3 regions of the Bacillus sp. HSf4 genome follow, and region 3 is predicted to be linked to each of the others. Evidence: riboswitches for the same ligand, from Rfam matches in the RefSeq annotation. Region 3 holds a riboswitch; each other region holds the start of a gene.
The links. Region 3 has a riboswitch for thiamine pyrophosphate ahead of P3X63_RS14345 (nucleoside 2-deoxyribosyltransferase). Riboswitches for the same ligand answer to the same signal wherever they lie in the genome.
Positions count from the first base shown of each region.

Region 1: linked by a shared signal. The riboswitch ahead of tenA (thiaminase II) and the one ahead of P3X63_RS14345 (nucleoside 2-deoxyribosyltransferase) in region 3 are both predicted to bind thiamine pyrophosphate.
Region 2: linked by a shared signal. The riboswitch ahead of thiT (energy-coupled thiamine transporter ThiT) and the one ahead of P3X63_RS14345 (nucleoside 2-deoxyribosyltransferase) in region 3 are both predicted to bind thiamine pyrophosphate.

Region 1 covers NZ_CP120679.1:1,341,598-1,344,875, forward strand. The annotation lists gene P3X63_RS06820 (monovalent cation:proton antiporter family protein) at 18-1,862, shown strand; TPP riboswitch at 1,921-2,029, shown strand; gene tenA (thiaminase II) at 2,115-2,816, shown strand; gene tenI (thiazole tautomerase TenI) at 2,791-3,278, shown strand, end outside.
Region 2 covers NZ_CP120679.1:3,269,018-3,272,295, reverse strand. The annotation lists gene P3X63_RS16905 (processed acidic surface protein) at 1-546, shown strand, start outside; gene P3X63_RS16900 (class D sortase) at 640-1,212, shown strand; gene thiT (energy-coupled thiamine transporter ThiT) at 1,233-1,817, opposite strand; TPP riboswitch at 1,927-2,026, opposite strand; gene P3X63_RS16890 (GntR family transcriptional regulator) at 2,188-3,278, shown strand, end outside.
Region 3 covers NZ_CP120679.1:2,778,175-2,781,452, reverse strand. The annotation lists gene P3X63_RS14360 (hypothetical protein) at 23-154, shown strand; gene P3X63_RS14355 (Rok-like winged helix domain-containing protein) at 319-564, shown strand; partial or broken gene P3X63_RS14350 (sigma-70 family RNA polymerase sigma factor) at 715-1,023, opposite strand; TPP riboswitch at 1,353-1,456, shown strand; gene P3X63_RS14345 (nucleoside 2-deoxyribosyltransferase) at 1,534-1,980, shown strand; gene P3X63_RS14340 (thymidylate synthase) at 1,995-3,002, shown strand; gene P3X63_RS14335 (class I SAM-dependent methyltransferase) at 3,002-3,278, shown strand, end outside.

The DNA.
Region 1 (3,278 bases), 1.4 Mb from region 3:
TTAGGAGGTACCAGTTTATGGAGCACACTTCTGTTTCATCATTAGTTGTTGTACTCATATTTGCATTTTTAACGCCCATCCTGCTGCACCGCTTTAGGCTCAGTATACCTGTTGTTGTTGCGGAAATCATTATGGGGCTTATTATCGGCAAGAGCGGCTTCAACCTTGTTGCAGAACATGATGCATGGTTGGAAACACTGTCGATGCTCGGATTTATTTTTCTCATGTTTTTAAGCGGTCTTGAAATTGATTTTTCCGCTTTTGAAAAAGGAAAGAAAAAATTGCTTCTCCCAAACGGAAAAGCAGCTCCCAATACATTTACGACGGCTGCCTTTATCTTTGTCGGAATATTTATTTTGTCGCTCGGCTTGTCATACAGCTTTGTACTGGCCGGATTTATTGATAACGCCTTTTTAATGACGCTGATCATTTCAACGATTTCTCTCGGCGTCGTCGTCCCGACTTTGAAGGAAGAGCGTCTCATGAAGACGAATATCGGCCAGATTATTTTGCTTGTGGCGGTGATTGCCGATCTTGCGACGATGATTTTGTTGGCGGTATTTGCATCGATCTATGGTGAAGAAAACAGCAACATGTGGCTGTTGATTATATTGTTTGGCGCAGGCGTCGTCCTCTACCTTTTCGGAAGGGTCTTTCAAAAGCGCTCTTTCGTAGAAGTGATGTCAAAAGGGACGATTCAAATCGGCACAAGGGCGATTTTTACTTTGATTATCGTACTGGTCGCCCTTTCGGAATCGCTCGGCGCGGAAAATATTCTCGGCGCATTTTTAGCTGGGGTGCTCGTGTCGCTGCTTTCACCGAACAAAGAGCTCGTCCAGCAGCTTGATTCATTCGGCTATGGCTTTTTAATCCCGATCTTTTTTGTGATGACCGGTGTCAAGCTTGATATTTGGTCGCTTTTTGGAAACCCGAAAATTTTAGTGATGATTCCGCTGCTCTTTGTAGCATTACTCATCAGCAAGGTGATTCCCGCATTGGTTTTGAAAAAATGGTATGACACGAAAACCGTGCTGGCTTCAGGTTTTCTTTTGACATCGACACTGTCTCTTGTCATTGCAGCGACGACGATCGGCGAACGCATCGGCGTGATCGATGCGCAAATGTCCGGCGCGCTGATTTTGGTGGCTGTGATCACATGCATCATTACACCGACCGGCTTTAAAAAGCTGATGCCGAAAGCGGAAAACGAAATAGAGAAAAAGACGATCACTTTTATCGGCGCCAATCAAATGACGCTTCCGGTCACACTTGAACTGTCTCCTGAAGAATATAACGTCAGGATTCTCCATGTTCATCAGGAAAAGAAAGAAGAGAAGCTGGCCGATTCCGTCTTTGATGTGGAAGTGCTGCCTGATTATGAATATGACACATTAAAATCGTTTGCCGTTTTTGAAACAGACATTCTTGTCGTGGCGACGGGAAATGAAGAGCGAAACACGGGAATTGCGCTTTACGCGAAGGAGCAAAAGGTGGAAAGAATTATCGCCAGCGCAGATTCGCCGCAGGCGGAAAGCGAATTGAAAGAAAAAGGGATCGACACATTCTCGATTCTCTTGTCAACGAAAACATTGCTCCGTGCCCTTATTGAAGCGCCGGGGGTTATGAAGCTCCTGACCAATCAGGATGCATCTTTATATCAGATCAATATGAACAATGACCGGTTTGACGGCGTACTGTTAAGGGAGTTTCCTTTTACAGGAGATGTCATTTTTGTGCGGATCTTCCGGGGCGTCGACAGCCTTGTGCCCCACGGGGATACAAGACTGAAGATGGGCGACAGGCTGATCGCCACCGGTTCGCGCGAATATATCGCAGAATTGAAAAAAACGCTTGAAGACTGATGCTTGACCATTTTCTATTTCGTGATAAGATTAAAGTATAACTGAATGAAAAAGAAATGTTTTCCACTAGGGGAGTCCTTGATAAGGGCTGAGATAAAAGTGTGACTTTTAGACCCTCATAACCTGAACAGGTTCAAACCTGCGTAGGGAAGTGGCAAGGTATTTGACGATGTCTATATGCAAATTCCAAACCACTTTTCCTGCGGGGAAAGTGGTTTTTTCATTTTTCAGGAATGAAGGAGGAGCCTTGAAATGAAATTTTCAGAAGAATGCCGAAAAAGCGCTGCCGAATGGTGGGAAGGCAGCTTTGTCCACCCGTTTATCAAAGGAATCGGAGACGGCACACTTCCGGTTGATCGATTTAAATACTATGTCATGCAGGATTCCTACTATTTGACACACTTTGCCAAAGTCCAATCCTTTGGAGCGGCATATGCTCAAGATTTGTATACGACAAGCCGGATGGCTGACCACGCGAAAGGCACATATGAAGCCGAGATGTCGCTCCATAGAAAATTTACTGATCTTTTGGGGATTACAGAAGAAGAAATCAACGCGTTTCAGCCGTCGCCTACGGCATATGCCTATACGAGCCACATGTACCGTTCCGTCATGAGCGGTAATTTTGCGGAAATTCTCGCCGCATTGCTTCCGTGCTATTGGCTTTACTACGAGGTCGGCGAAACGCTGAAAACGTGCAAACCTGACAATGCCGTGTATCAGGAATGGATCGCGACATACGGAGGAGGCTGGTTTAAAAAATCTGTAACGGAACAGATCAACCGCTTCGATGAACTGGCTGAAGACGCTGATGAGAAAACCCGCGAGAAGATGAAGGAGAACTTCGTCATCTCCAGCTTTTACGAATACCGGTTCTGGGATATGGCCTATCAAAAAGAAAGCTGGTCACAAAGCGGGGTGGATCAGGTTGCAGCTTCACGCGATCACCGATAACAGGCATTCTGTGGAGGAATTGGCGGCAAAAATTATTTCCATCAAGAATGCTGCTGACTTTATCCACATTCGCGAGAGATCAAAGCATACAGGCGACATATCTGATTTAATCAGCAGGCTGCTCATCGGCGGCGTGGATAAACAAAAGCTCGTCATCAATGACAGGGTGGATGTCGCGTTGTTCCACAATATCCATCGTGTTCAGCTGCCGTCGCACGGCTTTTCTGTCAAGTGTGTGAGAGATCGTTTTCCGCATCTGAAAATCGGCAAATCTGTTCACTCGGTTCAAGAGGCGGTTCAGGCTGAAAAAGAAGGGGCCGATTACGTGCTGTTCGGCCATATTTTTGCGACAGACAGCAAAAAAGGCCGGACAGGAAGAGGAACCGCGAGCCTCGCTGATGTGAAGGCGGCCGTTCGCATTCCGGTTATCGCAATCGGCGGGATCACCGCAAAAACGCTTCC
Region 2 (3,278 bases), 490 kb from region 3:
CTTGTCAATCATCTTCGCAATGTGCGGGACAAAAATCCCAATTTTGAAAACGATCTGTTGGCGCTGGGGGAACGGCTTGAAGCGGTAGCTGATTTTGAGTCGGTATCAGAACTGTCAGGCCAAGACATCGCGGAAATGATTTCTGTATTGAATGATCTTCAAAAGACGCTTGAAGTGAAAACGAAATATTACCTTGTCAAGGACGGCAAGAAAAAAGCGGTGACTTTGACAACCCTTGTCAGCGCAGATGAGCTGAAGGGAGCGAGCCTTCTTGTGGAAGTCTACGATCTGAAAGGAAATTTCATTTTGGATGTGTTGCTTACACCTGAAATGATCGGCTCGGATCTCATTCATGATACAGGTTCAAAAGTGAAGCAAACGCAAACCGCTGTTAAGCATGATGCAAAGAAATCTCATGTGAAAAAGACGGTTACAGGGGCAAAGCTTCCAAAAACTGCAGGGCATTATGCGGAATGGTCCATGCTTGGATTCGTTTTGATGGCTGGCGGATTTTTCATGGTCAGAAGGCTTCGGAAGGCAGCTTAAAGAAACGCAAGCGAATGGGCGCTTTTTTATGGGGAGTGAGTCAAGATCAGAAGATCCCGGAAAAAAAGAATGTTATTGGTGTTATCCATCATGATGATAGCGGCAGGGCTCTATTTAACGACGTCAAATGGATTTAAGCTGCTTCATGGCTATACCCTGTTTTCATTTCAGGAGATGAAAAAAGAGAAAGTCCCAGAAACAAAGCCCGTTCCAGCCGAAAAAAAAGAAAAAACCGTGATTGAGCAGTCGTTTGCAAACGGTGAAAAAATCGGTGATCTTGTGATCCCGAAAATCAATGCCGTGCTTCCGATTTATCATGGAACTGACGAGGATGAACTTCAAAAGGGAGTCGGCCATTTTGCCGGATCAGTGCTGCCTGGTGAAGATGATAATTCCGTTCTGTCGGGCCATCGCGATACGATCTTCAGAAGGCTCGGGGAAGTGGGGAAAGGGGACCGCTTAATGATAAAAGCCGTCTACGGAACCTTTACCTATCAAGTGAAAAAGGTTCGAATCGTTGATGCGGATGATCGGACGGTGATCGTCCCCAAACCGAGAGCGACGCTGACTGTTTCCACCTGCTACCCGTTTGATTTTATCGGTTCTGCGCCAGAGCGTTATGTTCTGGTAGCTGATTTGCTGGAACGGAAAAACAGCGGCACCTAAACCAGGTGTCCGCTGTTTTTTTATCTCATATCATCGCCCGTCCTCAGAAGCCTCGGAGCCGTCAGCAGCAGCAGACAGAGCACGATTGTGCAAATGACAAATGACGGAACCATATATGTGCCATTATACGTTAAGGTATAAATCCAAACCGGAGTCCCTTTCGGCGCATAATTTGCGAAAAAGACCGCACCGCTGATGACGTGGGCGAGAAATTTCAGTCCGCTTCCAAAAAAGACCGCAAGCGTGACATAAGCAACAAGCTTCCCTTTTGCGGTTTCCGCGGCCGAAGTTCGGATCGGACCTGCGAATAAACCGCCGATTCCAGCGGCTGTTGGCGCGATAAAATAATCGAGCAGAAATTGGATCGGATGAACGTAAAAAAGCCCCCCTGTGACAAACTGGAGCAATCCGGCCAGCAATCCGGTCATCAGCCCGGCTTTCAGTCCTCGCCGAAAAGAGATTAAAAAAATCGGGATCATCATGATGGCAATCGAACCGCCCTGGGGCATTTTTAAAAACATCCCGGAAATCGCATCTAAAATCATTGCGATTCCTGTCATGATTGCAATTTCAATAAGCTGTACGAGTTGTTTTGATTGATTCATTGTAACCCTCACTTTTGATGAACAAAGGGATACTGGACTTCTTTCCCAATAAAAAAGCAATGCGGGGAAGGAGTAGGAAAGTTTTCCACGCACTGCTTTGGATGCAATTAGAATGACTTTGCCACATCCCTACGCCAGCGTTAACTAACAGGTTCAAAGGGTCAGAACGGTTGTTCACTCTCAGCCCGAAGGCTCCCCTTGTGGTCATCATGTTATTTAGTTATTTTCTACTATACTAAAAAAGAAAACAGACGACAAGATAAATATTCAAAAAAATTTGCTTATTTTCTCCAATATGTAGCAATCACGTCTTCCTTTCTTTATAATAGGACTTATTCGTACGTACAAGATGCAGTAAAGGGTTGATCTGATGAGTGAGCATACAAAATACAGCATGGTCAAAAATCAAATTAAATCATGGATATATGAGGGCAAAGTCAAGCCTGGGGAAAAAATTCATTCCGAAAATGAATTAATGAAAATTTTTGATGTCAGCAGACATACGATTCGGCAGGCTATCGGTGACTTGGTTCATGAAGGCCTTCTGTACAGGGAACAGGGCTCAGGAACATATTGCTCACATCGCCTCCGACCTTCTGACAAAGGCAGGGAAAGACATAAAATGATCGGCGTCATCACGACCTATTTGTCTGACTACATTTTTCCCTACATTATCAGGGGGATCGAATCGACGTTGTCGAGTGAAGGGTATACGCTGCTCGTCGCAAGCACGAATAATGACATAGAGAAAGAAAAACAATGCCTTGTCAACATGCTTGACAAAAACATTGACGGATTGATCGTTGAACCGACGAAAACCGGAAGCTTCAATCCGAATTTGAACTACTACCTGACGCTTGAACAGCATCATATCCCTTACCTGATGATCAATCAGCTTTATCAGGAGCTGAATCCGCCCCATTTTATTTTAGACGATGAATACGGCGGATTTATAGCGACTGACCATTTAATCAAGCTCGGCCATGAAAAAGTGTTCGGCCTTTTTAAACAGGATGACATGCAAGGCGTCAACAGAATGAAAGGTTTTATCCGCGCTTTCAGAGAAAACGGCCTGTCTTTTTATCCGGACATGGTTGTCACCTATACGACAGAAAACAAGGAAGAAAAGACCGTCTCTGAGGTGAGAAAACGCCTGTCTTCTTCAGATCGTCCGTCGGCCATTTTCTGCTATAACGATCAAATTGCCCTTTTAGCGCTTGATGTGATTAGGGAACTCGGTCTGAAAGTACCTGAGGACATCTCGATTGTCGGCTATGATGATTCGCATTTAAGCCAGGCCTCGGAAGTCAAGTTGACTTCAGTCACCCATCCGAAAATGCAGATGGGAATTGATGCGGCCAAGTGGATGATCGCTAAAGTCGAAGGGCGAAACGCCGATCAGCTTGAGCATTCCACTGTCTATAAACCTGAACTGATTGTCAGACAATCGACGGCGGAATT
Region 3 (3,278 bases):
ATGAAAAGCAAAGGGGCGGGGAATGGTGAAAAAGAAAATTGACGAGTCTCAAATCTATGAACAATACCGTGAACAAATTTATAAACAAGTAGAGAATGATCCGTATGCACAGTCGTTAGGAAGATGCCTGATCAAAGAGAAGCTTTGCGTATGAGGTTAGTAGAATTAGATAAACTTGAAATGTCAATACTTCTCTCGTTCTGATCAGTACGAGAGAAGATCTATGCACGTTTAAGAGAATTAGAACGACCTGAGTAAAGGGAAGAAGAATCCATCTTTATTTGAGGTCGTTGAACTAACAGCAAATGATGTAAAGAAATGCAACAAAAAAATGTAACATTAAAACGCATCGAACACCCAATCAATAAGGCAGGTGAGAAAAAAAGGCGACCGCGCAGAGTTGAATCAGAGACCTTACATGAAACAGCATTAAATATATTAAAGCAGCAGGAAAAGCCAATTAGAAGTATCAATCTGCAAAAGAAGATTGAAAAGAAAACTGGTAGACAAATCTCTAATATGACGGTATTTATGGATCAATTAAAGAAAAAAATCCAGAGATAAGAAAACCTCATAGAGGACGATATATTTTGGTGAGGACTTAAAAAATGGAGCGCTTGTAATACTGGGGGAATATAATTTTCATAAATTTCCACCTTTTTGAGGACCTAGTGAAAGAAATAGAAGCCGGAATTTTGGCCGGCTTCTACAGCGTTATTTCCCCTTCGCTTTTTTTCGTTTCTCCTTCTCCGCCCGGTAAAACTCATGAAACATCTTCATCAATGCCCGTTTTTCGATCCGCGACACATAGCTCCGCGAAATCCCGAGCTCTTTCGCGATCTCGCGCTGCGTTTTTTCTTTCTTCAAATCAAGGCCGAAGCGGCCGACGATGACTTCTTTTTCTCTGCCGTCGAGGATGTCGATGTATTTTTTGACTTTTTCAAGCTCCATGTTGAGCTGGATGGTGTCGATGACGTCTTCGTTTTCCGATTTGAGGACATCGATGAGGCTGATTTCAATGCCACTCACAGGTTATCCGTTTTTGTTGCGTTAAAGAGATAAACAATTAACTTGTTTTTTAGGGAGCTTACTGTTATCGGTTAATTTTATTAGGTAATATCCTTTTACTTGATGGGAAACTAAAACTAATTAAAAAATAGCGAACTATATCGGCATTTTTTGCTACTACATTAGAGAATCTCTCTAGGCGTAGCCATGACATGCCATCAAATGCAACTCATGGTTAACTTTCAAAAAAACTTTTGTCGGTTGATACGTAGGGTTCAACGTTAATCCTATCATTGTTTGACAAGTGGTATGGAATAGTTTAGAATTAAAGTAAATATTTATATTTTATCCACTGGGGGAGCTTTTAGAAGCTGAGAAGAGACATAAGTCCTGACCCTTTGAACCTGATTTGGTTAACACCAACGTAGGGAAGTGAAAAAATTAGAGAGATTTTTTTATCTTATCTATATTTAAGCCACTTTCCATATGAAAGTGGCTTTATTTATTTGAAAGGATGATATTAAAGTGACAACTAAAAAAGTTTTTTTAGCAGGGCCTTTTAAAAGTTTAGTAGATGAGAATACCGGATTGATGAGTTTACATGAAAGGGGAAAGTTAGAGTCGTTAATTTCTTTTTTTGAAAATGAAGGATGGTTAGTTCATAATGCCCATAAGCGAGAAGGATGGGGGAAAGATTTCATGACACCCCAACAATGCACTAAAATTGATTTTGATGAAATAAGCACTTGCGACCTTTTTGTAGCTTTTCCTGGCTCACCGGCTTCTCCTGGAACTCATATAGAAATTGGATGGGCTTCTGCCTTGAAAAAAAAGATAGTGTTATTACTAGAAAATGATAGGGATTATGCATTCTTAATCCAAGGGTTAAATGTAGTAGCTGATGTTGAATACATTAATTTTAAAGATACCGATGATTTATTAAAGAAGATTAAAAGTATCCTTATAAAATAAAGGGTGGAATCTAAATGAGAAAGAAAACTTTTCATGAAGCATATATGGAAACCCTGTATGACATCTATTACAACCCTGAATTTTTGAATTCACCGCGTGGACAAAAAAGCAAAGAAAAATTGAACTATCATCTGACCCTTGAAAATCCAATAGAACGTGTCACTTACTTACCCTCTAGAAAAACAAATATCGTGTTTAATTTTGCTGAAGTTTTATGGTATTTATCGGGGAATAACAACTTAGATTTTATTAGTTATTACAATAAAAAAATGCCTTTATATTCAATGAATAAAAAAACATTAACAGGTACTGCGTATGGGCCTAAAATATTTGAATTTGGAAACGCAAAATTAAATCAATGGAATAGAATAAAAAATCTTTTGACACAAGAAGACGTTGATTCAAAAAGGGCTTTTATTCAAATATTTGATGCCTCGGAACTCTTCGTTTCAGGAAACATTGATGTTTCTTGTACAATCGGTTTGCAATTTTTCATAAGAGAAAACAAGTTATACATGTCTTCCGTCATGCGTGCAAATGATGCATTTCGAGGAATGATTAGTGATCTGTTCTCTTTTACATTTATGCAAGAATTAATGGCGAGAGAACTTCGTTTAGAAGTCGGGGAATATTTCCATAATGTTGGTTCTATTCATATTTACGAATCGGACAACGAATGGGCAAAAACAGTACTTGAGGAAGCTAAAACCCATAATGATATCGCGGCTTTTGAATTTCCTAAAATGCCTGCCGGGAATAATTGGGCCTTCATCGAAACAGTTTTAGAATATGAGGTTTTGCTTAGAAAAGATCAAATTTCAATGTCAAAGCAGGATATTGAAACTCTAGACTTACCTGAATATTGGAAACAGATTCTTTTACTTTTCAGTATATATCAGCATATTGCTTATAAACGAGATATGGATCATTCTCTATTTCAAGGGTTACTTCCTATTTATCAATTTTTTGTTAGAAATAAGTGGTTTAATTACTTCTCAACTAAACAAAAGGGGGGAATTTAATGAAAACTTCTTGGAAAGAAGACAGTGTTGCTGGTAAATTCGATGCTTATAACGACGTTTTAGAACAAACATTAGGTTTTGAGTATGTTTTTCGTAAATTTGATAAAGCGGATATTAAAAAGGTGCTCGATTTTGGCTGTGGTCCCGGAAAGGTAGCATATAGGTTAGCTGAAAGAATAGATTGCAATGTAATCGCAGTAGATGAATCAAGTAAAATGTTAGATATAGCAAAGACAAAAAGAAAGCATCCACATGTTGACTATCATTTAATTGAAC